DNA from 3 places in the Roseateles agri genome. Region 3 is predicted to be linked to each of the others. Evidence: riboswitches for the same ligand, from Rfam matches in the RefSeq annotation. Region 3 holds a riboswitch; each other region holds the start of a gene.
What was found. Region 3 has a riboswitch for thiamine pyrophosphate ahead of thiM (hydroxyethylthiazole kinase). Riboswitches for the same ligand answer to the same signal wherever they lie in the genome.
Positions count from the first base shown of each region.

Region 1: another riboswitch for thiamine pyrophosphate. It lies ahead of thiC (phosphomethylpyrimidine synthase ThiC); the one in region 3 lies ahead of thiM (hydroxyethylthiazole kinase).
Region 2: another riboswitch for thiamine pyrophosphate. It lies ahead of SNE35_RS00250 (TonB-dependent siderophore receptor); the one in region 3 lies ahead of thiM (hydroxyethylthiazole kinase).

Region 1 covers NZ_JAXCLA010000001.1:84,522-89,143, reverse strand. Annotated here, with positions in the region: gene SNE35_RS00390 (TonB-dependent receptor plug domain-containing protein) at 1-71, opposite strand, end outside; gene SNE35_RS00385 (MFS transporter) at 396-1,697, opposite strand; gene SNE35_RS00380 (TetR/AcrR family transcriptional regulator) at 1,808-2,413, shown strand; TPP riboswitch at 2,454-2,561, shown strand; gene thiC (phosphomethylpyrimidine synthase ThiC) at 2,642-4,507, shown strand; gene SNE35_RS00370 (FAD-dependent oxidoreductase) at 4,507-4,622, shown strand, end outside.
Region 2 covers NZ_JAXCLA010000001.1:57,762-62,383, forward strand. Annotated here, with positions in the region: gene cobA (uroporphyrinogen-III C-methyltransferase) at 1-210, shown strand, start outside; gene fdxA (ferredoxin FdxA) at 274-597, shown strand; gene SNE35_RS00245 (NAD(P)/FAD-dependent oxidoreductase) at 653-1,765, shown strand; TPP riboswitch at 1,868-1,964, shown strand; gene SNE35_RS00250 (TonB-dependent siderophore receptor) at 2,040-4,178, shown strand; tRNA gene SNE35_RS00255 (tRNA-Asn) at 4,215-4,290, shown strand; tRNA gene SNE35_RS00260 (tRNA-Asn) at 4,356-4,431, shown strand.
Region 3 covers NZ_JAXCLA010000010.1:140,063-144,684, reverse strand. Annotated here, with positions in the region: gene SNE35_RS27850 (tetratricopeptide repeat protein) at 1-909, shown strand, start outside; gene SNE35_RS27845 (PEP-CTERM sorting domain-containing protein) at 902-1,720, opposite strand; TPP riboswitch at 1,811-1,928, shown strand; gene thiM (hydroxyethylthiazole kinase) at 1,986-2,825, shown strand; gene thiE (thiamine phosphate synthase) at 2,818-3,465, shown strand; gene thiD (bifunctional hydroxymethylpyrimidine kinase/phosphomethylpyrimidine kinase) at 3,462-4,307, shown strand; gene SNE35_RS27825 (hypothetical protein) at 4,304-4,622, opposite strand, start outside.

The DNA.
Region 1 (4,622 bases), on a different contig from region 3:
TGCTGGCTCCAGGCGGAGGCACAGGCAATGGCGCAGGCGGTCAGCAGCAGGCGGGGAAACACGGCGGTCATGACAAGGGCGGACGCTCGAGGGGCATCCGTGCTCGAAGGTATGAGGACCCGGGGCGGGCTGAGGAGCTGGCGTCGGCTGGCGCGGGAGCATCTCACAGTGCGAGAACGGGTCTCCCAATTTTTCAGATTCTTTACCCGCCGGCGTTGCGCGGACCGCAAAGAGAAAGGGCCGCTGCCTGGTGGCGAGCGGCCCTTCGAAATGAGGAACCCAAAGCGCTGGTGACGGGTTCCAGGAATCTGCCCAATCTGCAGCCGGTTTGTCGCCTTGGATGCCTTGCAGTATGCGGCCTGCGTGTTACGCCGCCATGACGAAACCTTGAGGGCTTACCCCTGCGCGACCGGTGATTTTTTACGAACTGCCATCGCCATCAGCGCAGCGACGAGGCAGGCCGCGCCGGCCGTGTACAGCGCCGGCGAATAGGTCAGCAGCAGGGTGCGGCTCATGCCCGCGCCCCAGGCCGCCACCGCCGCGCCGATCTGATGCGAGGCGAAGATCCAGCCGAACACCAGGCCCACCTTCTCGGTGCCGAAGGTCTGCGCGGTGAGGCGCACGGTGGGCGGCACGGTGGCGATCCAGTCCAGGCCGTAGAACATCGCGAACAGCGACAGGCCGTACAGCGAATAGTCCGCATGCGGCAGCCACATCAGCGAGAGCCCGCGCAGACCGTAGTACCAGAACAGCAGCTTGCGGCTGTCGTAGCGGTCGCTGAGCCAGCCGGAGGCGATCGTGCCGACGAAGTCGAACGCGCCCATCATCGCCAGCACCGAGGCCGCCGGCACCGGGCCCAGGCCGCGGTCGCCGCACAGCGAGATGAAGTGCGTTTGCACCAGGCCGTTGGTCGACAGGCCGCAGATGAAGAAGGTGCCGGCCAGCAGCCAGAAGGCCGGCTTCGTGCTGGCCTCGCGCAGCGCGATGAAGGGCGTGGCCATCGTCATCTTCGGCGCGACCGCGGGTGCCGGTGCGCCCGGCTCGGCGCCGAAGGGATGGACGCCGATGTCGGACGGCCGGTTGCGCATCAGCAGCCACACCAGGGCCATCACGCCCAGGCAGATGAAGCCCAGCGGGGCCAGCGGCGCGCGCCAGCCCCAGTGCTCGATCATCCAGGCGGCGATCGGCAGGCAGGCGAGCTGGCCGGTGGCGGCGCTGGCCGTCAGCAGGCCCATCACGAGGCCGCGGCGGGTCGCGAACCAGCGGCTGGAGACGACGGCGCCGAGCACCAGCGCCGTCATGCCGCTGCCCACGCCCAGCATCACGCCCCACAGCAGCCAGAGCTGCCACAGCTGCGTGATGCCGGCCGCCATCAGCATGCCGCCGCCGACCAGGGTCAGCGCCGTGCACATCACCGCGCGCATCCCGAAACGGTCCATCAGCACGGCGGCGAACGGGCCCATCAGGCCGAACAGCGCGAAGCGCAGCGCCAGTGCCGACGAGATCTGGCTGGTGCTCCAGCCGAACTCGCTGGCCAGCGGCTGCAACATCGCCCCGGGCAGGCCCAGCGCGGCGGACATGAACAGCATCGTCAGGAAGGTGACGCCGGCAATCACCCAGGCGAAGTGGATGTTGCGGCGTTCCAGCCAGGGCGCGAGGCGGTGCGGGAAGCTCAAGGGCGGAGCGCTGACGGTCATGCTGATGGCCTCAGAAAGTTTTGATGATTGCCGTCATGATAGCAATTTTGATGATGATCACAATTAAAATGTGGGCATCGCATCGATGCGTCACCCCGAGAAGCAGCGCCATGAAAGTCACCAAGGAACAGTCGCAGGCCAACCGCCAGGCCATCGTCGAAGCCGCCTCGCGCCTGTACCGCGAGCGCGGGCTGGAGGGCGTGGGCGTGGCCGAGATCATGCGCGAGGCCGGCTTCACGCACGGCGGTTTCTACGGCCACTTCGACTCCAAGGATGCGCTCGCTGCCGAAGCCGTGGCCCACGCGCTGGCGGCGCCGCTGGCACGCCTGCGCGCCCGGCTCGATCGCGAGCAGGGCGATGCGCGTTCCTACTTCGAGCACTACCTGCGCGCCGAACACCGTGACGCGCCGGGCCTCGGTTGCGCGATGCCCACGCTGGCCGTGGACGCCGCGCGTGCCGCGCCGCCGGTGGCCGAGGCGATCACGCATGGCATCGGCGGCTACCTGAAGGCCTTCGCGGAGCACCGGCCCGACGGCAGCGTCACCGACGAGCCCGGCGCGGCCGACAAGGCCCGCGCGATCCTGACCCTGTCGGCGCTGGTTGGCGGCATGGTGCTGGCGCGCGCGACGCAGGGCAGCGCGCCGCAGCTGTCCGAGGAGATCCTCGAAGTGCTGAAGGGCGAACTGGGCAGCTTCTGGACCGGCTTGGCCGCTTGACCGCCGTCAACGAAGCGCGCAACGCCGCTGCGTATACTGCTGCTTCGCTCCGGGGTGCCCTTGCGAAGGGCTGAGACGCGGCAGAAGCCGCGGACCCGCTGAACTTGATCCGGTTGATACCGGCGTAAGAAGAGCCGTCGTCCTTGGCAGGGCAGCGGACGCTGCCCGCGTCCGCACCACACCCCCGCCCCAGCGCGACCTCCGCCCACGCCGCAATCCGCCGGTGCGGTGCAGGCTCCGGATTCATTCGTTTCCCCAGACGAACCGGAAGCCACGATGACGACTACGCCGCAACTCCAGACCGGGCCGCTGCCCGCATCCACCAAGATCCACCTGCCCGGCATGCTGCACCCACAGCTGCGCGTGCCGATGCGCGAGATCGCGCTGACCAACGGCGAGCGCATCGCCGTCTACGACGCCACCGGCCCCTACACCGATGCCGCCGCGCAGATCGACGTGCGCCGCGGCCTGCCCGCGCCGCGCGCCGAGTGGGTCGAGCAGCGCGGCGATACCGAGGCCTACACGGGCCGCGCGATCCAGCTGATCGACGACGGCCTGCGCGACCAGGAACAGCAGCTGAAGCTGCGCGAGGTGAGCGCGGGCCTGCAGCGCCAACCGCGCCGCGCCAGGGCCGGCGCCAACGTCACGCAGATGCACTACGCGCGCCGCGGCCTCATCACCGCCGAGATGGAATACGTGGCGATGCGCGAGAACCAGCGGCTCGAATGGATGCGCGAGTACGAGGCCGATGCCGAACGCGAGGCCCGCCTGCGCGGCAACGCGATGGGCGCCAGCATCCCGGCCATCATCACGCCCGAGTTCGTGCGCGAGGAGGTGGCCCGCGGCCGCGCGATCATCCCGGCCAACATCAACCATCCCGAGCTGGAGCCGATGGCGATCGGCCGCAACTTCCTCGTCAAGGTCAACGCCAACATCGGCAACTCGGCCGTGACCTCGTCGATCGAGGAAGAGGTGGACAAGCTGGTCTGGGCCACCCGCTGGGGAGCGGACACGGTGATGGACCTCAGCACCGGCCGCAACATCCACACCACGCGCGACTGGATCGTCCGCAATGCCAGCGTGCCCATCGGCACCGTGCCGATCTACCAGGCGCTGGAGAAGGTCGGCGGCGTGGCCGAGGAGCTGAGCTGGCCGCTGTTCCGCGACACGCTGATCGAGCAGGCGGAGCAGGGCGTCGACTACTTCACCATCCACGCCGGCGTGCGCCTGCCCTTCATCCCGATGACGGTGAAGCGCCGCACCGGCATCGTCTCGCGCGGCGGCTCCATCCTCGCCAAGTGGTGCATCGCCCACCACCGCGAGAACTTCCTCTACGAACACTTCGAAGAGATCTGCGAAATCATGAAGGCCTACGACGTCAGCTTCTCGCTGGGCGACGGCCTGCGCCCCGGCTCGCTGGCCGATGCCAACGACGAGGCCCAGTTCGCCGAGCTGCGCACCCTGGGCGAGCTCACCAAGACCGCGTGGAAGCACGATGTGCAGACGATGATCGAAGGCCCGGGCCACGTGCCGATGCACATGATCCAGGCCAACATGACCGAGCAGCTGAAGCACTGCGACGAGGCGCCGTTCTACACACTCGGCCCGCTGACCACCGACATTGCGCCCGGCTACGACCACATCACCAGCGGCATCGGCGCCGCGATGATCGGCTGGTTCGGCTGCGCGATGCTCTGCTACGTGACGCCCAAGGAACACCTGGGCCTGCCTGACCGCGACGACGTCAAGGCCGGCCTGATCGCCTACCGCATCGCCGCCCACGCGGCCGACGTCGCCAAGGGTCACCCCGGCGCGCGGGCGCGCGACGACGCGCTCTCCAAAGCCCGCTTCGAGTTCCGCTGGACCGACCAGTTCAACCTGGGCCTTGATCCCGACACGGCGCGCGAGTTCCACGACGAGACCCTGCCCAAGGACAGCGCCAAGGTCGCGCACTTCTGCTCGATGTGCGGGCCGAAGTTCTGCTCGATGAAGATCACGCAGGACGTGCGCGAGTACAGCGCGGCGATGGAGGCGAAGAGCGCGGAGTTCCGCGCGCAGGGCAGCGAGCTGTACGTGCCGATCAAGGTGGCTTGATGGCCCGCGTTGCCATCGCAGGCGCCGGCCTCACCGGCCGCCTGTTCGCCTGGGCGCTGGCGCGCGAGGGTCACAGCGTCAGCGTCTTCGATCCCGCCCCGGATGCGGGGGCCCG
Region 2 (4,622 bases), on a different contig from region 3:
GACACGCCGGTGAGCGTGGTGTCCAAGGCCGGCTGCGCGGACGCGCTGGCGAGCGACCATGCGGTCGCCAGCCTGGGCGCCGCCTCGATGCTGCACAAGGGTCGGCCCACCGTCGTCACCGTCGGTGCCGGCGCCCGGCCGCTGGCCAATAACACCGAATTCGAGCGGATGCCCGCACCGCTGGCCCTGGTAGAAGCCCTGAGCGATTAAAATCCGCGGCTTCGCGCGCTCGCCCGCGCACCGACCGCAACACTCCACAAGAACCACCGAGCCATGACACACGTCGTTATCGAATCGTGCATCCGCTGCAAGTACACCGACTGCGTCGATGTCTGCCCCGTCGACTGCTTCCGCGAAGGCGCCAACTTCCTGGCCATCGACCCGGACGAATGCATCGACTGCGCGGTCTGCATCCCCGAGTGCCCGGTCAACGCGATCATGCCGGAGGAAGACGTGCCCGGCGACATGCAGCACATGATCAAGCTGAACGCCGACCTCTCCAAGAAATGGCCCAGCATCACCAAGCGCAAGCCTTCGATGCCCGATGCCGAGGAGTGGAAGGACAAGACGGGCAAGCTGCCCGAACTGATCCGCTGACCCTCTTTTTTCATATCCTTTTTGACTCCCGGCTCAGTCCCCGGGCTCAACCCAGATGGAACCTCAAGTGAACGCAGAAGTCCTGAAAACAGCCGGTGAACATGCGGGCCCGATCGAAACCGATGCCGTGATCGTCGGCGCGGGCCCGGTCGGCCTGTTCCAGGTCTTCGAACTCGGCCTGCTCGAGATCAAGGCCCACATCATCGATTCGCTGCCGCACCCCGGCGGCCAGTGCGTCGAGCTGTATCCGGACAAGCCGATCTACGACATCCCGGCCGTGCCCGTCTGCACCGGCCAGGAACTGACCGACAACTTGCTCAAGCAGATCGAGCCCTTCGGCGCGACCTTCCACCTGGGCCAGGAAGTGACCACCGTCCAGAAGCAGGACGACGGCCGCTTCTTCGTCGCCACCAGCAAGGGCACGACCTTCGTGACCAAGACGATCTTCATCGCCGGCGGCGTGGGCTCGTTCCAGCCGCGCACGCTGAAGGTCGAAGGCGTGGAGAAGTACGAAGGCGACTCGATTCACTACCGCGTCAAGAGCCCCGCGCAGTTCGCCGGCAAGAACCTGCTGGTCGTCGGCGGTGGTGACTCGGCGCTGGACTGGGCGCTGAACTTCTGCGAAGGCAACAAGGACGGCAACCCGCACAAGGCCGAGAGCGTGATCCTGCTGCATCGCCGCGATGGCTTCCGCGCCGCGCCGGCTTCGGTCGCCAAGATGCACGAGCTGTGCGAGCAGCACGAGATGCAGTTCCTGGTCGGCCAGGTGAGCGACATCGTCGAGAACGACGGCGTGCTGACCGGCGTCAAGGTCGCCGGCGCCGACGGCGTGACCCGCGTGGTGCCCTGCGATGCAGTGCTGGCCTTCTTCGGCCTGTCGCCCAAGCTCGGCCCGATCGCCGAATGGGGCCTGGCACTGGAACGCAAGCAGATCGTCGTGGACACCGAGAAGTTCCAGACCAACGTGCCGGGCATCTTCGCCGTCGGCGACGTGAACACCTACCCGGGCAAGAAGAAGCTGATCCTGTCGGGCTTCCACGAGTGCGCGCTGGCCGCCTTCGGCGCCGCGCCCTACATCTTCCCGGAGAAGCGCGTGCACCTGCAGTACACGACGACGAGCCCGAAGCTGCACAAGGTGCTGGGCGTGGAGTCGCCTGTGTTCGACTGACGGCACCGTCGATCTGACGTTTTGACCCGACAAGCCGCTCATCGAGCGGCTTGTTCTCTTTCGGGTCGCCGATAGAATTCGCCTCGTGCCGCAGCAATGCGGCGCATTCGCTAGGGGTGTTGGCTGGCAAGCCGACTGAGAGAGTCCCTTTGAACCTGATTGAGGTAATCCTCGCGCAGGGAAGCAAGCAGCATCAGCCGCCGTCGCACCAGCCTCTTTCTCGCTGACGGTTCCGGCCTCATGACTTGCCGACCTGCCATCGCTTTTCGTCACGATGGCAACTCGATTCACACGTACCGCACTCGCTGCCGCCCTGCTCGCCGCCATGGCCGCCCAGGCACAACAGGAGCAGCAGCAGGCCCTGCCGGCCATCACCGTCACCGGCCGCTCGGCCGACACCACGCCGGTGCAGCTCGGCGGCTTCGGCGACGTGCCGCTGGCCAAGCTGCCGATGCAGGCCACCGCGCTGTCCAGTGACCGGCTGAAGGACCTCGGCGTCGATGCGCTCGCCGGCCTCGCGTCCATCGACGCCAGCGTCGGCGATTCGTACAACGCCGAGGGCTACATCAGCTACCTGAGCATCCGCGGCTTCACGATCGACAACCGCTTCAACTACCGGCGCGACGGCCTGCCGATCAACGCCGAGACCGCGCTGCCGCTGGACAACAAGTCCTCGGTCGAGATCCTCAAGGGCACCAGCGGCATGCAGGCCGGCACCAGTGCGCCGGGCGGGCTGGTGAATCTGGTCGTCAAGCGGCCGCAGGCGGTGGACAGCACGGTGTTGAGCCTCGGCTACACCCAGCCCGGCACCGTCGAGGCCTCGATCGACTGGAACAAGCGTCTGAGCAGCGACCTGGGCCTGCGCGTCAACGCTAGCGCCGCGCACCTCGATCCGCAGCTGCGCGATGCCGAGGGCCATCGCCAGATGCTCGCCGCCGCGATCGAATGGAAGGCAAGACCTGGCACCCTGGTCGAGGCCGAGTTCGAGCTGAGCCATCAGAGCCAGCCGGACCAGGCCGCGTTCAGCATGCTCGGCGACCGCGTGCCCGACCCGAAGTCCGTCGACCCGCGCCTGAACCTGAACAACCAGTCATGGACGCAGCCCACCGTGTTCGACGGCCGCACCGGCTCGCTGCGCATCACCCAACAGCTGAACGAAGACTGGCGCGCGCAGGTGCATGCCGGCGTGCAACGCCTGCGCACCGACGACCACCTCGCCTTCCCCTTCGGCTGCTTAGCCGCCGACGGCACCTACTACGCCGACCGCTACTGTCCCAACGGCGACTTCGACCTCTACGACTTCCGCAGCGACGGCGAGCGCCGCGACAGCAGCGCGCTCGACCTGTCGCTGAGCGGCAAGTTCAACACGGCAGGCATGCGGCACGAGCTGACGGCGGGCGTGCTGTTCAGCCGCTTCAAGAGCCGCTTCGGCGACGAGGTCTACACCCTGGTCGGCACCGGCAACGTGAGCGGCCAGGTGCAGCTGCCCGATGCTATCGAGCCCTATGCCGGGAACACCAACCGCGACGAGCGCAGCACCGAGCTCTACCTGCGCGACTCGATCCAGCTGGGCGCTGACTGGCAGGCCTGGCTGGGCCTGCGCCACACGTCGCTGCACCGCGAGAGCGCCCTCACCGACGGCTCCGAGCGGACCAGCTATCCGCAGTCCTTCACCACGCCGTGGCTGGGCCTCAGCTACGCGATCTCGCACGAGCTGATGGCCTATGCGAGCTGGGGCGAAGGCATCGAATCGAACGTTGTGCCGAACCGGCCGATCTACTCCAACCGGGGCCAGGCGCTGCCCGCGATGAAGAGCCGGCAGGTCGAAGCCGGGCTGAAGGCAGGCACGCGTGCCGTGGACTGGTCGCTGGCCGTGTTCGACATCCGCCAGCCAGCCTGGCGCGACAACTGCGATGGCACCGGCGACGCAGGCTCCTGCACCACCGTGGCCGATGGCCGCGCCCACCACCGCGGCATCGAGGCCTCCGCCGACCTGAAGTGGCGCGGCGGCGGCGTGCTCGGCAGCGTCATGCGCCTGCGCGCGCGCAACGAAGACGGCGCCGTCGACCCGACACTCAACGGCCAGCAGCCCGTCAACGTGCCGCAGACGATGCTCAAGCTGCAGGCCCGACAAGACCTGCTCCCCGGCGTGCAACTGCAAGGTGGCCTCGTCTACGAAGGTCGGCGCGCCGTGCTGCCCGACAACAGCGTCTTCATCCCCGGCTGGACGCGGCTCGACCTCGGCGCGCGCATCGAGCAGAACTGGGGCAGCCAGTTGCTGGTCTGGCGCGCCGGCATCGACAACCTAGCCGACCGCCGCGCCTGGCGCGAGTCGCCCTACCAGTACGACCACGTCTACCTCTACCCGCTGGCCCCGCGTACCTTCCGCGCCAGTTTGGAGATCCGCTTGTAAACGCCTAAAAATTCAGGCTACAATGCAAGGCTCTGTTCCTCGATAGCTCAGTCGGTAGAGCGCCGGACTGTTAATCCGTAGGTCCCTGGTTCGAGCCCAGGTCGAGGAGCCACAGAACTCAAAAGAGAACCCGCCCGCGGGTTCTCTTTTTATCGGCAAGTAGACGTGCCGATCAATTCCTCGATAGCTCAGTCGGTAGAGCGCCGGACTGTTAATCCGTAGGTCCCTGGTTCGAGCCCAGGTCGAGGAGCCAAATTGAAGCCCTGCAGGTGCAAGCCTGTGGGGCTTTTTCTTTGTCGCTCGCCGCCGGTGACCGGGCCAATGAACTACGCGGATCCGGCGCAACGACAAGCCTGATGGCGAAGCGCGGCCATCGGGCTCTCCCCCTAACGGCGCCGTCAACCACCGCCACCGCCATTCGTTGTAGCGATTCCTACACACCCT
Region 3 (4,622 bases):
CGCTTTGCCGGCAACCGCGAGCAGCTGGCGCAGATGAAGGCGCGGCTGGGTGTGGGTGCCCCGACCATCACGGCGGCGGCCGAGACGCCGGCTGTTGTGGCGCCTTCAGTGGTTCCGGCGCCGGAGCCGCGGCGCGAGCCTGTACCTGAACCCGAGCACCGCAGCGGCGGCATGTTCTGGGTCTTCGTGGCGGCCGGCGTGCTGTTGGTCGTGCTGGTGATGGTGTCGCGCCGCTCGGGCAGCGCCGGGCTGAAGCAGGAGCGCGAGCGCTGGGCCAGCGAGCTGAACGACGCGAGCAAGGACCTGGCCGACGCCCAGCTCGTCAGCGATGCCAACCCCGCGCTCAGCGAAGCGCAGCGCCTGAGCAACTACGACCGCATCCGCCTGGTGAAGAGCGACCTGAGCGCGCATCAGTCCAGCCTGGCCTCGCGCAGCGACTTCGGCCCCACGCAGGCGCTGGTGCTGCGTGCCCGCGATCTGGCGGCCGAGCTGCGCGGCGAGGAACGCCCGAGCGAGCGCCTGCGCCGTGAGCAGCAGGAGCAACTGGACCGCGAGGCCCAGGTCGCCGCGGCGCGCGGGCAAGGGCAGGGCTATGGACCGGGTTACGGCCCCGGCTACGGCCAGCCCACGGCCGGCGGCAGCCTGCTGCGCGACGCCGCGATGATCGGCGGCGGCGCGGTGCTCGGCTCCATCCTGGCAGGTAGTGCCTCGGCCCATGAGCGCCGTGACGACCGCGGCAGTGCCTTCGGCGGCGGCTCGGGCTCGCTGCACGAGGTGGACGACGACCAGCGCTTCGGCCGCAACGACGGTGGCGGCATCGATGTCGGCGGCTCCGACGCCGGCTTCGACTTCGGCGGCAGCGACAGTGGCAGCGACGTCGGTGGCGGCGGCAGCGACGATTTCAGCTGAAGTCGCGGCCTGAAGCGCCGCCGCGGCGGCGCACTGCCAGCGCGACGCCGCCCAGCGCCAGCAGCGCCCACGGCGCCGGCTCCGGCACGGTGCTGATGGCCGCATAGCCCAGCAGGAAGCTGGCCCCGGCGGACGTCGTGTTGTCGCCGAGGAAGAGGAAGTTCGGCGTCCGGTAGGCGTTGGCGCCGGTGCCGGTGTAGCTCGAATAGTCGTGCAGCGCGCTGGACAGCACCGGCAGGCCGTTGACCAGCAGCTGGTAGCTGTCGCCTTGCACCTCCAGCTCCCAGCGATGGTTCGGCGCAAAAGCCGCGGCCACCAGCGCCGGGTCGCTGGTGCTCTCGCCGGCAACGAAGCTGTTGTCGACCAGGTTCTGCGCAAAGATACGGTCGCTCTGGAAGCCGATCTCCACGCCCTTGCGGTCGCTGCCGATCAGCGTCGCCGAGAAACCGGCGCGGTTGGCGTTGCCGCTGTGGTCCTCGCTGTACAGCACCATGTCGAAGCTGAGCGTGTAGCCGGCCGTGGCATCGAGCACCGGGAAGGCCGCGTTCACCGGCGGCAGCGCGCCGTTCAGCGCCAGCAGCGCCGGATAGTTGGACCAGCCCGCGATCGCCGCATTGCCGGCCGACGGCTTCACTTGCGCGCCGCTGCTGCCGTAGCTGGCGCTGGCGCCGATCAGCGATCCGTCGAGCCAGCCCGTTAGCGCCGGATTCGTCGGGCCGGTGGCGGGGTTGTAGAGCACCTGCGCCGTGGCCGCGGGCAGGCCGGCGAAGAAGCTCAGCGTGACGAGGGCGGTGCGCAGTGGCAGGTTCATCTCGAAGCTCTCCCGGACTGTGAAGAAGGCCGCGGCCATTCTTTCAAACAGACTCATAATCCGCCAGCCCCGCCCGCTACTGCGAGCGGGGCACACCGCTAGGGGTGTCGGCACGACGGGTCAACGAGGACCCGGCGGCGCCGACTGAGAAACACCCTTTGAACCTGACCTGGGTCGTGCCAGCGTAGGGAAGCGACGGCCCCTCATGGCCCAGCCCTCTCTCCGCCCGTGCCGCCCTTTGCTTTGTTGACGAAGGACGATCGCGATGGGCTCGACTTCCAATCTGATCAGCGCCGCGGACCTGTGGGCCGACCTGCAGGCCGTGCGCGCGCAGTCGCCGCTGGTGCACAGCATCACCAATTTCGTGGTGATGAACTACAACGCCAACGCGCTGCTGGCCGTCGGCGCCGCGCCGGTGATGGCGCATGCGCTGGAAGAGGTGCAGGAGATGGCCGGCATCGCGCAAGCGCTGGTGCTGAACATCGGCACCCTGGAGCCCGACTGGGTCCGCGCGATGCAACTGGCGTTGCAGACGGCGCGCGGGCGCGGCATCCCGGTCGTCATCGACCCGGTCGGTGCCGGTGCCACGCGCTACCGCAACGAAGCGCTCGCCGCGCTGATGCAGGCCGGCGCGCCGAGCATCGTGCGCGGCAACGGCTCCGAGATCATGAGCGTGGCGGGCCTCGCGGCGCGCACGCGCGGCGTGGACAGCTCCGCCGCTTCCGGCGAGGCACTGGACGCGGCGCGGGCGCTGGCCCGCGACATCGGCGGCACCGTCTGCGTCAGCGGCGCGGACGATCACGTCGTCGGCGCGCAGGGGCGACACGCGGTGCTGTCCAACGGTCACCCGTGGATGACTCGCATCACCGGCGTCGGCTGCTCGGCCAGCGCGCTGGTCGGCGCCTTCGCCGCGGTGCAGCCCGACCGCTGGCGCGCCACCTTGTCGGCGATGGCCGTGCTGGGTGTCGTCGGCGAGATGGCTGCCGAGCGCACGCAGGCGGCCGGTGCCGGCGTCGGCCGGATGCAGATCGAATTGCTGGACGGCCTGCACCTGCTGGACGAGGCCAGCTTCACCGCGCGGCTGAAGCTGAAGATCCATGGTTGAGCGAATTGATTTGCACAAGCACCTACGGCTGCACCTCGTGACCGACAGCGCGCTCTGCGGCGCGCGGGGCATCGAGGCTGTCGTCGAGGCCGCCGTGCGCGGCGGCGCCACCTGTGTGCAACTGCGCGAGAAGGCGCTGGACAGGCGGCCCTTCGTCGAGCGCGCTCGCGCACTGAAGGCACTGCTCGCGCCGCTGGGCGTGCCGCTGCTGATCAACGACCGCGTGGACGTGGCCCTGGCCTGCGGGGCCGACGGCGTGCACGTCGGCCAGCGCGACATGGCGCCCGAGGACGTGCGGCGCCTGATGCCGCCAGGCAGCATCGTCGGCCTGTCGATCGAGTCCGCCGCGCAGATGATCGCGGCCGAGCGCGCGCCGGTTGACTATTACGGACTGAGCCCCGTGTTCGACACCTCCACCAAGACCGACGCCGCGCCGCCGCTGGGCCTGGCCGGCGTGCGCCGGATCCGTGCGATGACGATGCGGCCGCTGGTGGCCATCGGCGGCATCGGCTTCGAGAACGCAGCCGCCGTGATGGCCGCCGGCGCCGACGGCCTGGCCGTCGTCAGCCTGCTGTGCAAGGCCGCCGACCCGGCGGACGCGGCCCGCCGCTTGCGACAACTGATGGACGGAACGCCATGACCGACAACATGAAGCGCTACGCCCGCGTGCTGACCATCGCCGGCTCCGACAGCGGCGGCGGCGCCGGCATCCAGGCCGACCTGAAGACCATCGCCGCGCTGGGCTGCTACGGCATGAGCGCCATCACCGCCATCACCGCGCAGAACACGCTCGGCGTCCGCGCGATCGAGCCGCTGCCGCCCGCGATCCTGGCCGCGCAGATCGACGCCGTGGCCGAAGACATCGGCGTCGACGCCGTCAAGATCGGGATGTTGCACAACGCCGAGGTCGTGCGTGTGGTGGCCGACGCGATCCGGCGGCACCGCTTCGAGCGCGTTGTGCTTGATCCGGTGATGGTTGCGACCAGCGGTGATCGGTTGATTGCTGAGGACACGCTGGCCGTGCTCGTGCGTGAGTTGTTTCCGTTGGCTACGGTTATCACGCCGAACCTCGATGAGGCGGGTTGGCTTCTAGAGCGCAAGCTGGTCGATGCTGCCGCGTTGGAGCCGGCTGCTCGCGATCTGCAGGCGCTCGGTGCCAGAGCCGTTCTGCTCAAGGGCGGCCACCTGCCGGGCGATGAAGTGATCGATCAGTTGCTGGACGGCACCACGATCCAGCGCTGGCAGGCGGCGCGAATTGCCAGCCGCAACACGCATGGCACCGGGTGCACCTTGTCCAGTGCGATCGCCTGCGGGCTGGCGCTGGGTCAGCCGCTGCGGGAGGCCGTGGTCTCGGCGCGCGGCTATGTTCGTGCAGCGATGGAGGGCGGCGCAGACGTGCGAGTCGGCAGCGGCCATGGGCCGCTGAACCACGGCTTCGCGCCGCAGGCGGCGATCAAGCGGACGTGCAGCGCTGCACGCTAGACGTCCTTGTCCGCCCAGGCCGACATGTCCGGCGGCGGCGCATCCCGCAGACGCGCGTCTTCCCGCTGCATCAAGACCAGCCGCATGGGGGCGAGCTTGCGCTCCCGGCCCTCGTCGCCCGGGAAATTCAACTCGAGCAAGTGGGCAAAACGTGCGCCGCAAGCTTCCAGCGCCACTAGTGCCGCCGCCAGCGGAAATTGGTCGCGCCGTCCATCCGGGGCCTCGATCTCCAACTGGTCGCCCTTCGGGGTCAAGGTCAGCTTCGCGGGATCAGTGAACAGAGGGATCGTCACGGCCTCGCCTTGCTCCAGCCTG